DNA from 3 places in the Streptomyces sp. NPDC005423 genome. Region 2 is predicted to be linked to each of the others. Evidence: riboswitches for the same ligand, from Rfam matches in the RefSeq annotation. Region 2 holds a riboswitch; each other region holds the start of a gene.

Region 1 (4,205 bases), on a different contig from region 2:
AGAGCCCGTCCCTCGGCATCGGTGAACACGCTCTCCCCGCCCATGACTTCGGCGACACCGTGATGGATCTCGTACCCCTCGACGTGCTCGCCGAGAGCCTCGCCGGCCGGCCGGGTCAGCGTCTTCTCGCGGGCGAACCGCACCCGCACGGGCAGCACCCCGAGCCCCGCCACCGGACCCCGCCGGCTCTCCACCTCGTCGTCGATGTGCTCGCCGAGGATCTGGAAGCCGCCGCAGACACCGAGCACGGGACGCCCCTCGGCGGCCCTGCGGACCAGCGCGTCCGCGAGTCCCCGCTCACGCAGCCACTCCAGCGCGCGGACCGTGCCGCGGGTGCCGGGGATCACGACGAGGTCGGCGTCGGCCAGCTCCTCGGGCCGGTCCACGAACCGCACCACGACGCCCGGTTCGGCGGCCAGCGCGTCCACGTCGGTGAAGTTGGACATCAGGGGGATCGCGCAGACGGCGACCCGCAGCACGTCCTCACCGACGGGCGGCGCGGTGCTCGACGCGCGCACGGTGCCGCGCGGCGAGAGGCCCATCCCGTCCTCCTCGTCGATCCCGAGGCCGTGCCGGTAGGGCAGGACACCGTACGTACGGCGGCCGGTGAGGCCCTTCAGCATGTCCAGGCCCGGTTCGAGGAGGGAGACGTCGCCGCGGAACTTGTTGACGAGGAACCCGGCGACGAACTCCTGGTCCTCCGGGCTCAGCAGCGCGAGGGTCCCGAAGAAGGAGGCGAAGACGCCCCCGCGGTCGATGTCGCCCACCACGAGCACCGGCAGCCGCGCGTTGCGGGCGATCCCCATGTTGACGATGTCGGTCCGCCGCAGATTGATCTCGGCGGGACTGCCGGCCCCCTCACAGATCACCGCGTCATACGTGCCCCGCAACTCGGCCAGACAGTCCAGCACGGTGCCGAGCAGCGCCTCCTGCCGTCCGCCGTGATAGCCGCGGGCGGTCATCTCCCCCACCGGCCGGCCCATGAGCACGACCTGACTGCTCCGGTCGCCGCCGGGCTTCAGCAGTACGGGGTTCATCAGCGCGGTCGGCTCGATCCGGCACGCTTGTGCCTGCATGGCCTGAGCCCGGCCGATCTCGGCGCCCTCACGGGTGACGAACGAGTTGAGGGACATGTTCTGCGCCTTGAACGGCGCGACCCGCACGCCCTGCCGCACCAGCCACCGGCAGATCCCGGCGGTGACGACGCTCTTGCCGGCGTCCGAGGTGGTGCCGGCGACCAGCAGTCCGCCGCTCATGCCCTGCCTCCCTTCACGAGGTACCGGCCGGCGACCGCGACGCCCAGCGCCAGCAGCCCGACGCGCCGGGAGAGCCGTACCGCCCGTTCGATGTCGGACACGTCCACCGCGCGGCCGGAGCCGTTCAGTTCGGGCCGGTGCTCGACCCGGCCCCCGTAGGAGAGCGTGCCGCCCAGCCGGACGCCGAGGGCGCCCGCGAACGAGGCCTCCACGGGACCGGCGTTGGGGCTCGGGTGGTGCACGGCGTCGCTCCGCCAGGCGCGCACGGCACCCCGCGGGTCGTCGCCGGCGGCCGCCGCGAGGACGGCGGTGAGCCGGGCGCCCGGCCAGCCGGCCAGATCGTCGAGGCGGGCGGCGGCCCAGCCGTACCGCCGGTACCTGGGCGACCGGTGGCCGACCATGGCGTCGAGTGTGTTCACCGCCCGGAACCCGACGAGCCCGGGCACTCCGCCGAGCGCTCCCCAGACCAGGGCGCCCACGACGGCGTCGGAGGTGTTCTCGGCGACGGACTCGACGACGGCCCGGGCGATCCCGTCGGCGTCGAGCGCCTGCGGGTCCCGGCCGCACAGGTGCGGCAGCCGCTCACGGGCGCCCTCGACGTCCCCGTCCGCCAGGGCGCGCCCGATGGTGCGGGCCTCGCGCGCGAGCGAGGTGCCGCCGACGACGGCCCAGGTGGCGGCGGCGGTGAGGGCGACGGAGGCGGCACGAGAGGGGCGTACGCAGCGCACGGCACCGGCCGCGAGGGCGACGGCGCCGCCCGCGCAGACGCCGGTGTGCAGCGCTCCCCACCCGCGGTGGTCTCGCCACAGCACCCGTTCCACGGCGCCCGCGGCCCGCCCGAACGCGGCCACCGGATGGCCGCGGCGCGGATCGCCGAGCAGGTGGTCGCCGAGAAGGCCGGCGGCGGCGCCGTACGCGAAGACGCGATCGGCACGCACCGGGCTCAGCCGGTCGCCGGGCCGGACAGGGCGCTGGTACTGAACCTCGATCGGCAGCCGAGCATGGCGATATGTCCTCACTCAGGGTGTCCACGCCCTGGTTCGACGAGACCGGCGATGAGAGTTCCTGGCTCCCGGGGCTACCTACCCCGGTGACAGTGGCGGGACCGCGCCGGATTCACACCGGCTTCCTCTCCTGTCGCCGTACATGGCTCCGGCAGTCCACCACGGGGCCGGAAGAGCCGTCAACTTGCTGTTGACCTGCGAAGGGAGAGTGTGCTGAGGCCCACACGAGAGGGGCTGGAGAGCGCGCGGAAGGCCGGAGGGCGGAACGGTGGTCCGTCCCGCCCTCCGGCCGGTGCCGGGTGGTGTGCCGTCAGGCGACGATCAGCGAGATCCCGTACGCCACCGCCGCCGTGCAGGCCGCGAAGCACACACAGGCGCCGGTGAGGGCGAGGGTCGCGGAGTCGCCCTGCGCCGTGGCGCGTTCGCGGCGGGAGAGGGCGGTGATGCCGAGGGTGAAGACGGCCACGAGCGCCACGGTGATCACGAGGCTGACGCCGAAGACGGAGCCGAGGGCTGCCCAGTCGATGTCCATGCTGCTGCTTCCTTAGTAACCGGGGGAGTTGACCGGGGCGCGGACTCAGACGGCGGCGGCCGGCGGGACCGCCGGGTCGACGACGGCCGTGGCGGGGACGGGAGCCGGGGCGGGGGCCGGGATGGTGGCGGTGAGGTCCTCGGTCACCGTCGACCCCGCGGGGGGCGGGCTCACGGCGGCGATCGCCGTGGTGACCACACCCGCGGGCTCCTCGGAGGCGTTGACGTTCGAGGCGTCGATGACCTGGCGGCGGGAGAACTTCCAGATCGCGGCGCTGGAGGCGATCAGGAAGACGGCCACCAGGGCGGTGCCCCAGTCACCGAGGCCGGTGACCGACTCGGCGCCCGCGCCCACCAGCGCGGCGGCCGGCAGCGTCAGACCCCAGGCGACGAACATCCGGGTCGCGGTCGACCAGCGCACCACCCCGCCCTTGCGGCCGAGCCCGGCACCCATCACCGAACCGGAGACGGCGTGCGTGGTGGAGAGCGAGAAGCCGAGGTGCGAGGAGGCCAGGATGACGGTGGCCGCGCTGGTCTGGGCGGAGAAGCCCTGCTGCGGCTGGAGGTCGGTCAGCCCCCTGCCCATCGTGCGGATGATGCGCCAGCCGCCGATGTAGGTGCCCATCGCGATGGCCAGACCGGCGGAGAGGATGACCCAGGTGGGCGGGTCGGAGTCGGGGGCGACGGCGCCGCCGGCGACCAGGGCGAGGGTGATGATGCCCATCGTCTTCTGCGCGTCGTTGGTGCCGTGGGCGAGCGAGACCAGGCCGGCGGAGGCGATCTGGCCGACGCGGAAGCCCTTCTTGGCGGACTGGCCGCCGGCGTTCCTGCTCAGCGCGTAGGAGAACCGGGTGGCGATCAGCGCCGCGGCGCCCGCGACGATCGGGGCCGCGACGGCCGGGATCAGCACCTTGGTGACGAGGACGTCGCCGTGGACCGCGCCGGTGCCCGCCGAGGCGATGGTGGCGCCGATCAGACCGCCCATCAGGGCGTGCGAGGAGCTGGACGGCAGCCCGACCAGCCAGGTCACCAGGTTCCAGAGGATCGCGCCGACCAGGGCGGCGAAGATGACCTCGGGACGAATGCCGTTCTCGTCGACGAGACCCTTGGAGATCGTGTTGGCGACCTCCACGGAGAGGAAGGCGCCCGCAAGGTTGAGCGCGGCGGACATGGCCACCGCGACCTTGGGCTTGAGCGCACCGGTCGAGATGGTGGTGGCCATCGCGTTGGCGGTGTCGTGAAAACCGTTCGTGAAATCGAACGCGAGTGCGGTTATTACCACAATCGCGAGGATCAGCGAGAAGTTTTCCATTTACCCAGGCAATCGTTCGAAGTCATTGGCTGGTTGACCGTAGGCAACCTGAGTGAACGGAAGATGAACTGAGGAGGGCACTGCGGTGTCCGGATTCGACGG
Region 2 (4,205 bases):
CGGCGGTCTACGCGGCGGGCGCGGCCGGTTTCTTCGCGGTGCCGTACACCATCCTGGTCTATCCGCTGATCTTCACCTTCCTGCCCCGGCTCTGGTCGGTCTCGCACCGGCACGGGTACGTGACGACCTCGGACTTCGTGCGGGGGCGCTTCGGGTCGAAGGGGCTCTCGCTGGCGGTGGCGGTCACCGGCATCCTGGCGACGATGCCGTACATCGCGCTCCAACTGGTCGGGATCCAGGCCGTGCTGGACGTGCTGGGGGTGGGCGGCGGCGCCCATGCCAACTGGTTCGTGAAGGACCTGCCGCTGTTCATCGCCTTCGGGGTGCTGGCCGCGTACACCTACTCGTCGGGGCTGCGGGCGCCCGCGCTGATCGCGTTCGTGAAGGACTCGCTGATCTACATCGTCATCGCGGTGGCGATCATCTACATCCCGATCAAGCTCGGCGGATTCGGCTCCGTCTTCGCCAAGGCGGGCGCCAAGTTCACCGCGGCGGGAGCGGGCGGTCTCGTCCCCGCCCCGGCGGGTCAATGGACGTACGCCACCCTGGCGTTGGGCTCCGCGCTCGCGCTCTTCATGTACCCGCACTCGATCACCGCGACGCTCTCCTCCAAGAGCCGTGAGGTGATCCGCCGCAACACCACGCTGCTGCCGCTGTACTCGCTGATGCTCGGTCTGCTGGCGCTGCTGGGCTTCATGGCGATCGCGGCCGGAGTGAAGGTGACCAACGGGCAGTTGGCGATCCCGCAGCTCTTCGAGGACATGTTCCCGGCCTGGTTCGCCGGTGTGGCGTTCGCGGCGATCGGCATCGGCGCACTGGTGCCGGCGGCGATCATGTCGATCGCGGCGGCGAACCTGTTCACCCGCAACATCTACCGGGACTTCATCAAGCCCGACGCGACCCCGGCCCAGGAGACCAGGGTCTCCAAGCTGGTCTCGCTGCTGGTGAAGGTGGGCGCGCTGGTCTTCGTCCTCACCATGGACAAGACGGTCGCCATCAACTTCCAGCTCCTCGGCGGCATTTGGATCCTTCAGACCTTCCCGGCCCTGGTCGGCGGCCTCTTCACCCGCTGGTTCCACCGCTGGGCCCTGCTCGCGGGCTGGGCGGTAGGCATGATCTACGGCACCCTCGCCGCGTACGGGGTGGCCTCGCCGACCCAGGCCCACTTCGGCGGCTCCTCCAAGGAGATCCCCGGCATCGGCGAGATCGGCTACATCGGCCTCACCGCGTTCGTCCTGAACGTCGTCGTCACGGTCGTGCTGACCTTCGCCCTGAAGGCGTTCAAGGCACCCGAAGGCGTCGACGAGACCAGCCCCGCCGACTACACGGCGGACGCCGGCGACCCGGGCGTACAGGCGGAACTGCCGCCGGCGACCGCGGCTCCCGCCCACTGAGCCCACCCCCAACAGAGTCCCGCCACCCCGCGACGGGCCGTCGGCAGCAGGTTGCCGGCGGCCCGTCGGCGTGCGCCGCGGGGCCGCGGAGTGATCACTCTCCTCACCTACGAGTTGACGCTCCGACACCACCCTGACACAACATCTGGTGGCGTCTCGGCAGCCCGGCACAAGATGTATGCTCATGCTCGCTGTCGCCGCAGGGGAATCCGGTGCGAATCCGGAACTGTCCCGCAACGGTGTACTTGCGTGCTTTCGCACGCCCGGTCAGTCCGAGGACCTGCCGACAGCGCGCCCGGCCGACCCGGCCAGGCGCCTGACGTCCGGGCCTCGTGGAGTGGGCCGGCGGAGGCGACGCCCCGTGCGCTCGTGTGCTGCCGCCTGCCCCGCGCCAGGCCCTGTGCCGAGCGAGGGAGAGCCCCAACGTGACCATCGCGCCAGCAGAGCCGGTCTCAGCGGACCCAGTACGGACGGACGGTCCCGGGACCGCGCTGCTGCGGACCCTGACCGAGCTGACCGCCGACCTGCCCGACGCCGACCCCGGCAGGGTCGCCGCCGCCGCGCTGCGCGGCCGGTCCGCCCGGGCGGACGAGACGGAGCTGCGCGAGCTGGCCACCGAGGCGGCCGCGGGCCTGATCTCCGAGGACCCCGCCTACTCGCGGCTGGCCGCCCGGCTGTTGACGATCGGCATCGCCGCCGAGGCCGCCTCGCAGGGCGTCACGTCCTTCACCGGGTCCGTCGCCGTGGGCCACCGCGAGGGCCTGATCGCGGACCGCACCGCCGAGTTCGTGCGCGTCCACGGCGTCCGCCTCGACGCCCTGATCGACGAGCGGGCCGACGACCGCTTCGGCTACTTCGGGCTGCGCACCCTGCACAGCCGCTACCTGCTGCGGCACCCGATCACCCGCAAGGTCGTCGAGACACCGCAGCACTTCCTGCTGCGCGTCGCCGCCGGCCTCGCCGAGGACGACACCCCCCGCGCCGTGGACGAAGTCGCCGCGCTCTACGGGCTGATGAGCCGCCTGGACTACCTGCCGTCCTCCCCGACGCTCTTCAACTCCGGTACCCGGCACCCCCAGATGTCCTCCTGCTACCTCCTCGACTCCCCGCGCGACGAGCTGGACTCCCTCTACGACCGCTACCACCAGGTGGCCCGTCTCTCCAAGCACGCGGGCGGCATCGGGCTGTCGTACAGCCGCGTCCGGGCGCGCGGTTCGCTGATCCGGGGCACCAACGGGCACTCCAACGGCATCGTCCCGTTCCTGAAGACCCTCGACGCCTCGGTCGCCGCGGTGAACCAGGGCGGCCGGCGCAAGGGCGCGGCCGCGGTCTACCTGGAGACCTGGCACGCCGACATCGAGGAGTTCCTGGAGCTGCGGGACAACACCGGTGAGGACGCCCGCCGTACGCACAACCTCAACCTCGCGCACTGGATCCCGGACGAGTTCATGCGCCGGGTCAACGAGGACGGCGTCTGGTCGCTGTTCTCCCCCTCCGACGTGCCGGACCTGGTCGACCTGTGGGGCGAGGAGTTCGACGCGGCCTACCGCGCGGCGGAGGCGGCGGGACTGGCCCGGAGGACCATCCCGGCCCGCGAGCTGTACGGCCGGATGATGCGCACCCTGGCGCAGACCGGCAACGGCTGGATGACCTTCAAGGACGCGGCCAACCGCACCGCCAACCAGACCGCCGAGCCGGGCCACACCGTGCACTCCTCCAACCTCTGCACGGAGATCCTGGAGGTCACCGACGACTCGGAGACCGCCGTCTGCAACCTGGGCTCGGTCAACCTCGGCGCGTTCGTCGACGCGGCGCGGGGCGACATGGACTGGGAGCGGCTGGACGAGGCCGTGCGCGTGGCGGTCACCTTCCTGGACCGGGTCGTCGACATCAATTTCTACCCGACCGAGCAGGCGGGCCGCTCCAACTCCCGCTGGCGCCCGGTGGGTCTGGGCGCGATGGGCCTCCAGGACGTCTTCTTCGCGCTGCGGCTGCCCTTCGACTCGCCCGAGGCGAAGGCGCTCTCCACCCGGATCGCCGAGCGCGTCATGCTCGCCGCGTACGAGGCGTCCGCGGCCCTCGCCGAGCGCGGCGGCCCGCTGCCCGCCTGGGAGAAGACGCGTACCGCCCGCGGTGTCCTGCACCCCGACCACTACGACACGACCCCGGCCTGGCCGGAGCGCTGGGCGGCGCTGCGCGAGCGGATCGCCGCCGGCGGACTGCGCAACGCGCTGCTGCTGGCGATCGCGCCGACCGCCACCATCGCCTCCATCGCGGGCGTCTACGAGTGCATCGAGCCGCAGGTCTCCAACCTGTTCAAGCGCGAGACGCTCTCCGGTGAGTTCCTCCAGGTCAACTCCTACCTGGTGGACGACCTGAAGGCGCTCGGCGTCTGGGACGCCCGCACCCGGGAGGCGCTGCGCGAGGCCAACGGCTCGGTGCAGGGCTTCAGTTGGATCCCGGCCGAGGTGCGCGCCCTGTACCGCACGGCGTGGGAGATCCCGCAGCGCGCCCTGATCGACATGGCCGCCGCCCGCACCCCGTACCTGGACCAGGCCCAGTCGCTGAACCTGTTCCTGGAGACGCCGACCATCGGCAAGCTCTCCTCGATGTACTCGTACGCCTGGAAGTCGGGCCTGAAGACGACGTACTACCTGCGTTCGCGCCCCGCGACCCGGATCGCCCGCGCGGCCCGGGCCCAGGAGGCCGCGCCCCCGCCCGTCCAGCGGACCGCCGACCCCGACGCGGTGGCCTGCTCCCTCGAGAACCCCGAAGCCTGCGAGGCCTGCCAGTGACGACCGCCAAGAACCT
Region 3 (4,205 bases), on a different contig from region 2:
CGGTGGAGGAGTGCGGCGAGGGCACGGATGCGAGGCGCGAGGTCCGGGCGGGCCGACGCGATCATGGTCACGGCTCCGTTGACCGCCGAGGCGGTGTTGCCCCACAGGATGTGCCGCGACACCGAGAACTCCCCCATGGCGTCGGCGAGTTCGGTCAGCGGGCCGTTCAGCAGCCGGTCGCTGAGCAGCTCGGCGAGCCGGGCCGGTTCCCGGGCGGGGGCGCCCGCGAAGGCGTCGTCGGGCAGCGACAGCGGGACCGGGGCGCCGAGCACCGGCTGCCACCGCAGCTCCGCGAGGCGCGGTGCCGGGACACGGCCGTGCAGGACGGCGGCGGCCAGGGCGGGAGAGACCAGCCGGGCGGCCAGCCCGAGATGGGCGACGGACGCCGCGACCCGGAGCTCGACCGTGCCGGCCGGCCGGCCGCCCATCGCCGCCAGCGAGTCGCGTACGCCGTTCACCCGGGCTTCCAGCAGGGCTCGGGTGAACCGCTGCCAGGGCTCGGGCGGCGCGGTGCCGGACGGATGGGTGCGGACGGCGAAGAACGGGCCGAGCGCGGTGATCTCCTCGATCACCGCGCTCGCCGTGGGAGGAGCGGTCATGCCGCGACCGGGTCCGGCTCCTGCGAGGGGGCGACGGCGTCCGGCCGCGTGGGCGCGAGCAGCCGCTCGGCCAGTGGCGCGAAGACCAGACCGAGAGCGGTCCAGAGGACCAGCTGCGCGGCGACGGAGTAGAGGCGGAAGGCGAACAGCACGTCGGCGGGGAAGCCCGGGTAGACGATGGTGCCCTTGGTATCGGTCAGCGGCAGCGGGGTCTCGGTCGCCTGGTTGCCGTAGTTCTCCTTGTTGGACGCGAGGTGGCCGAGCTGCGGCAGGAGCAGCATGACGATCCCGATCGCGACGACGAACGCGGCGCCGGCCAGCAGCGTGGCGTTCCAGTTGCCGAAGCGCGCCTGGAGCCGGTTGCCGAGCCAGACGGCTCCGGCGAGGAAGGCGACGGAGCACACGACCATGATCAGGTACAGGGCGCTGCGCTGCTGGATGGTCTCCTCGTGGCCGATCGCCGGCGGGTTGGCCGGGTACTTGAGGAACGGCACCAGGTACATGCCGAGGAACCCGCCGCCGGCCACCAGCAGGGCCAGGGAGCGGGCCCGCAGACCGCCGGTGCGGCCCAGGCACACGGTGTAGGCGACGGCGAACAGGGCGCCCATCGCCATCCCGAAGAAGACCATGCCGACGCCGATGCCGACGTTGGCCTGGATGGTGCGGCTGAACAGGTCGGGGTCGCCCGCCTCGACGGGCAGGCCGGCCGCCTTGTCCAGGGTGTTCTGGACGGCGTCGCGACCGGTCTCGTAGTCGATGGCCTTGTCTATCTGCGGCTCGGCGAAGATGCGCGCGAAGACGAACGCGAGCAGGCCCGCCACCGCGCCGGCGAGTACGCCGCGCAGGAGGAGCTTCTTTTCCATGTCGAGTTGTCCGTACGTCCGGGTGCCGACGAGGTCAGTGGCAGGGGAAGCCGAGGAAGTGACGCGCGTCGTGGACGAACTCGTGGACGTGCATGTCGTTGCCGAACACCGACACGGCGCCCTGGTCGACGCCGACGAAGTAGTAGACGGCGAGCGCGATCAGCGCCGAACCGACCAGCCACAGAACGGACTTGGAGACCGGCAGGACGACCGGCGTGGACACCGGGCGGGGGGAAGTGGAAACGCTGCTCAAGGTGAGCCCTCCTTAGGGGATCGTGCGTCCCTTGCGTGTGCGGGCGGAGTGAAGGGTCAGTGTCTGACTCACCTGTCACCTTCCGGTGGCGGGCTCACAGTGGCGCGACCGTGCTGGATTCTCACCAGCTTCCTTATGCCTTCACTACAGGGCGAGCGTACGGCCCCCTTCTCGGGGGCGTCAATCGAGCGTCGGTGCCGGACGTGCCCGGGAGATCGTCTACTCCCCTGCGGCGAGGCCCAGTTCACGCCCGCCGAGCGGGGCGAAGAAGCGCTCGACGTCCGCCTCGGTGACCTCGGCGAGGGTGGGCGGGCTCCACCGCGGGTCGCGGTCCTTGTCGATGACCTGGGCGCGGATGCCCTCCACGAGGTCGGGTGCGGCGAGGGCCGCGCAGGAGACCCGGTACTCCTGGTCGAGGACGCTCTCCAGCCGGCCCAGCCGGCGGGCCCGGCGCAGTGCGGCCAGGGTCACCTTGAGCGAGGTGGGCGACCGGGAGAGCAGGGTCTCGGCGGCCTCCTTGGCGGCGCTGCCGCCGTGTCCGAGGAGCCGCCCGAGGATCTCCTCGACGGTGTCCGCCGCGTAGCAGACGTCGATCCACCCGCGGGCGGCGGCGAGTTGGCCGGGCGACGCGGTCCCCGCGTACCGGCTCAGGACCTCCGGTACCGGCGCGTGGGCGAGGCCGTCGAGGAGCCGGGGCATTGCGTGCGAGGGCACGAAGTGGTCGGCGAGGCCGCACAGCAGCGCGTCGGCCGCGCCCGCGACGGCACCGGTCAGCGCCAGATGGGTGCCGAGTTCACCGGGCGCGCGGGCGAGCAGGTGGGTGCCGCCGACGTCGGGAACGAACCCGATGCCGGTCTCCGGCATGGCGACCCTGGAGCGTTCGGTGACGATCCGCACCCCGCCGTGGGCGGAGAGGCCGACGCCGCCGCCCATCACGATGCCGTCCATGACGGCCACGTACGGCTTCGGGTAGTGCGCGATCCGGGAGTTGAGGTGGTACTCGTCCCGCCAGAACGCGGCGGAGGCGGTGCCGTCACCGTCGCGGGCGTCGGCGTGGATGGCGCGGATGTCGCCGCCCGCGCACAGGCCCCGCTCGCCCGCGCCGGTGAGCACCACGGTCCGCACGGCCGGGTCGTCCTCCCACTCGGTCAGCGCCCGGTGGATACGGCGGACCATGGCGTGACTGAGGGCGTTGAGCGCTTCGGGGCGGTTGAGCGTGAGATACCCGGCGCGTCCCTCGGTGCGCAGCAGTACGGGTTCCTCGTGGTCGGTCGTCCGAGCGCCTCGTTCCGTCATCGGGCCACCATGACATGCCGGTTTCCGGCCGGGCCGGCCAGGTGCGGGGCCGGGCGGAGACGCGCACCCGCCGCGCGAACGAGCCCTGGACGCGCCCCCGCGCGTCCGGGGAGGATGAGCCGGTTCGACGGTCCGGTCGCCGGGGCACTCCGCACACCGGCCGCCACGTTCCCGGAAAGCAGGTCCGCCGCCGTGCTGTTGCGTCTGCCCACGTCCGTGTCCGAAGCACAGCGGTGCCTGGCCGAGGGGGCGGTGCCGATAGGCGGCGCGACGCTGGTGTGGGCCGGGTGGCAGCGCGACGGCTTCCCGGAGTACGCGATGTCGCTGCGCGAGCTGCCGGAGGCCACCGCGATCGGGCGCGAGACGCTGGGCGCGGCCGTGGTGCTGCACCAGATCGACGACCGCGTGCCCGAGACGCTGCGCCGGGCGGCGGCCACCGTCGGCACCGGGGCGGTGCGCCGTACGGCCACGGTCGGCGGCAACATGGCCGGCAGCACGCTGCGGTGTCTGCTGCCCGCGGCCCTCGTCCTGGAGGCCCGGGCGCTGGTGCTGGAACCGGACGACATGTACGAGACCGAGCCGGCCGAGGTGCCGGCCAAGGGCCGGCTGCTGCTCGGGCTGCGCTGGCGGGAGCCGCTCGCCAGCCGCTACCGCAAGCTGCCGGGCGCGGCGGGCGGAGCGCCGCCGCTGGTGGTGGCCGCCGCGCTGCACGCGGCCGACGGCGGGGGGAGCCGCCTGCGGGTCGCCGTCCGCGTCGGCTACGACGTGCTCTGCGAGAGCGTCGACCGCGCGGCCGGCTCCACCGCCGAGCAGGTCCTCGACGCGCTGCACGGGACGACGGCCGGCGCGCTGGACGCCCCGGCGTGGGACGTGGTCCGCGCGGAGGTCACCGGGCTGCTCGCCCGCTGAGCGCCACGGGCCGCCGGGGCGGACATCGCCCCAACGGCCCGTAGCTACAACGGAGTTCAGCTGATCTGGACCAGCAGGTCGCCGCCCTCCACCTGCTGGATGCGGTTGATGGCCAGCCGGGTCACCCGGCCCGCCTTCGTAGCGGTGATCGCGGCCTCCATCTTCATCGCCTCGATGGTGGCCACCGTGCCGCCCACCGCGACCTCGTCGCCCTCGGTGACCGCGAGGGTGACCACCCCGGCGAACGGCGCCGCCACCTGACCGGAGTCGGACCGGTCGGCCTTC

The links. Region 2 has a riboswitch for cobalamin ahead of ABZT12_RS11070 (ribonucleoside-diphosphate reductase subunit alpha). Riboswitches for the same ligand answer to the same signal wherever they lie in the genome.
Region 1: linked by a shared signal. The riboswitch ahead of ABZT12_RS21055 (cobalamin biosynthesis protein) and the one ahead of ABZT12_RS11070 (ribonucleoside-diphosphate reductase subunit alpha) in region 2 are both predicted to bind cobalamin.
Region 3: linked by a shared signal. The riboswitch ahead of ABZT12_RS21645 (CbtB-domain containing protein) and the one ahead of ABZT12_RS11070 (ribonucleoside-diphosphate reductase subunit alpha) in region 2 are both predicted to bind cobalamin.

Annotation. Positions count from the first base shown of each region.
Region 1 covers NZ_JBEXET010000019.1:74,382-78,586, forward strand. The annotation lists gene ABZT12_RS21050 (cobyric acid synthase) at 1-1,256, opposite strand, end outside; gene ABZT12_RS21055 (cobalamin biosynthesis protein) at 1,253-2,194, opposite strand; cobalamin riboswitch at 2,295-2,437, opposite strand; gene ABZT12_RS21060 (hypothetical protein) at 2,571-2,792, opposite strand; gene ABZT12_RS21065 (inorganic phosphate transporter) at 2,838-4,103, opposite strand.
Region 2 covers NZ_JBEXET010000007.1:4,064-8,268, reverse strand. The annotation lists gene mctP (monocarboxylate uptake permease MctP) at 1-1,394, shown strand, start outside; cobalamin riboswitch at 1,535-1,697, shown strand; gene ABZT12_RS11070 (ribonucleoside-diphosphate reductase subunit alpha) at 1,820-4,189, shown strand.
Region 3 covers NZ_JBEXET010000020.1:68,806-73,010, forward strand. The annotation lists gene ABZT12_RS21635 ((2Fe-2S)-binding protein) at 1-599, opposite strand, end outside; gene ABZT12_RS21640 (CbtA family protein) at 596-1,462, opposite strand; gene ABZT12_RS21645 (CbtB-domain containing protein) at 1,497-1,646, opposite strand; cobalamin riboswitch at 1,751-1,901, opposite strand; gene ABZT12_RS21650 (enoyl-CoA hydratase/isomerase family protein) at 1,935-3,011, opposite strand; gene ABZT12_RS21655 (FAD binding domain-containing protein) at 3,204-3,920, shown strand; gene ABZT12_RS21660 (pyruvate carboxylase) at 3,977-4,205, opposite strand, start outside.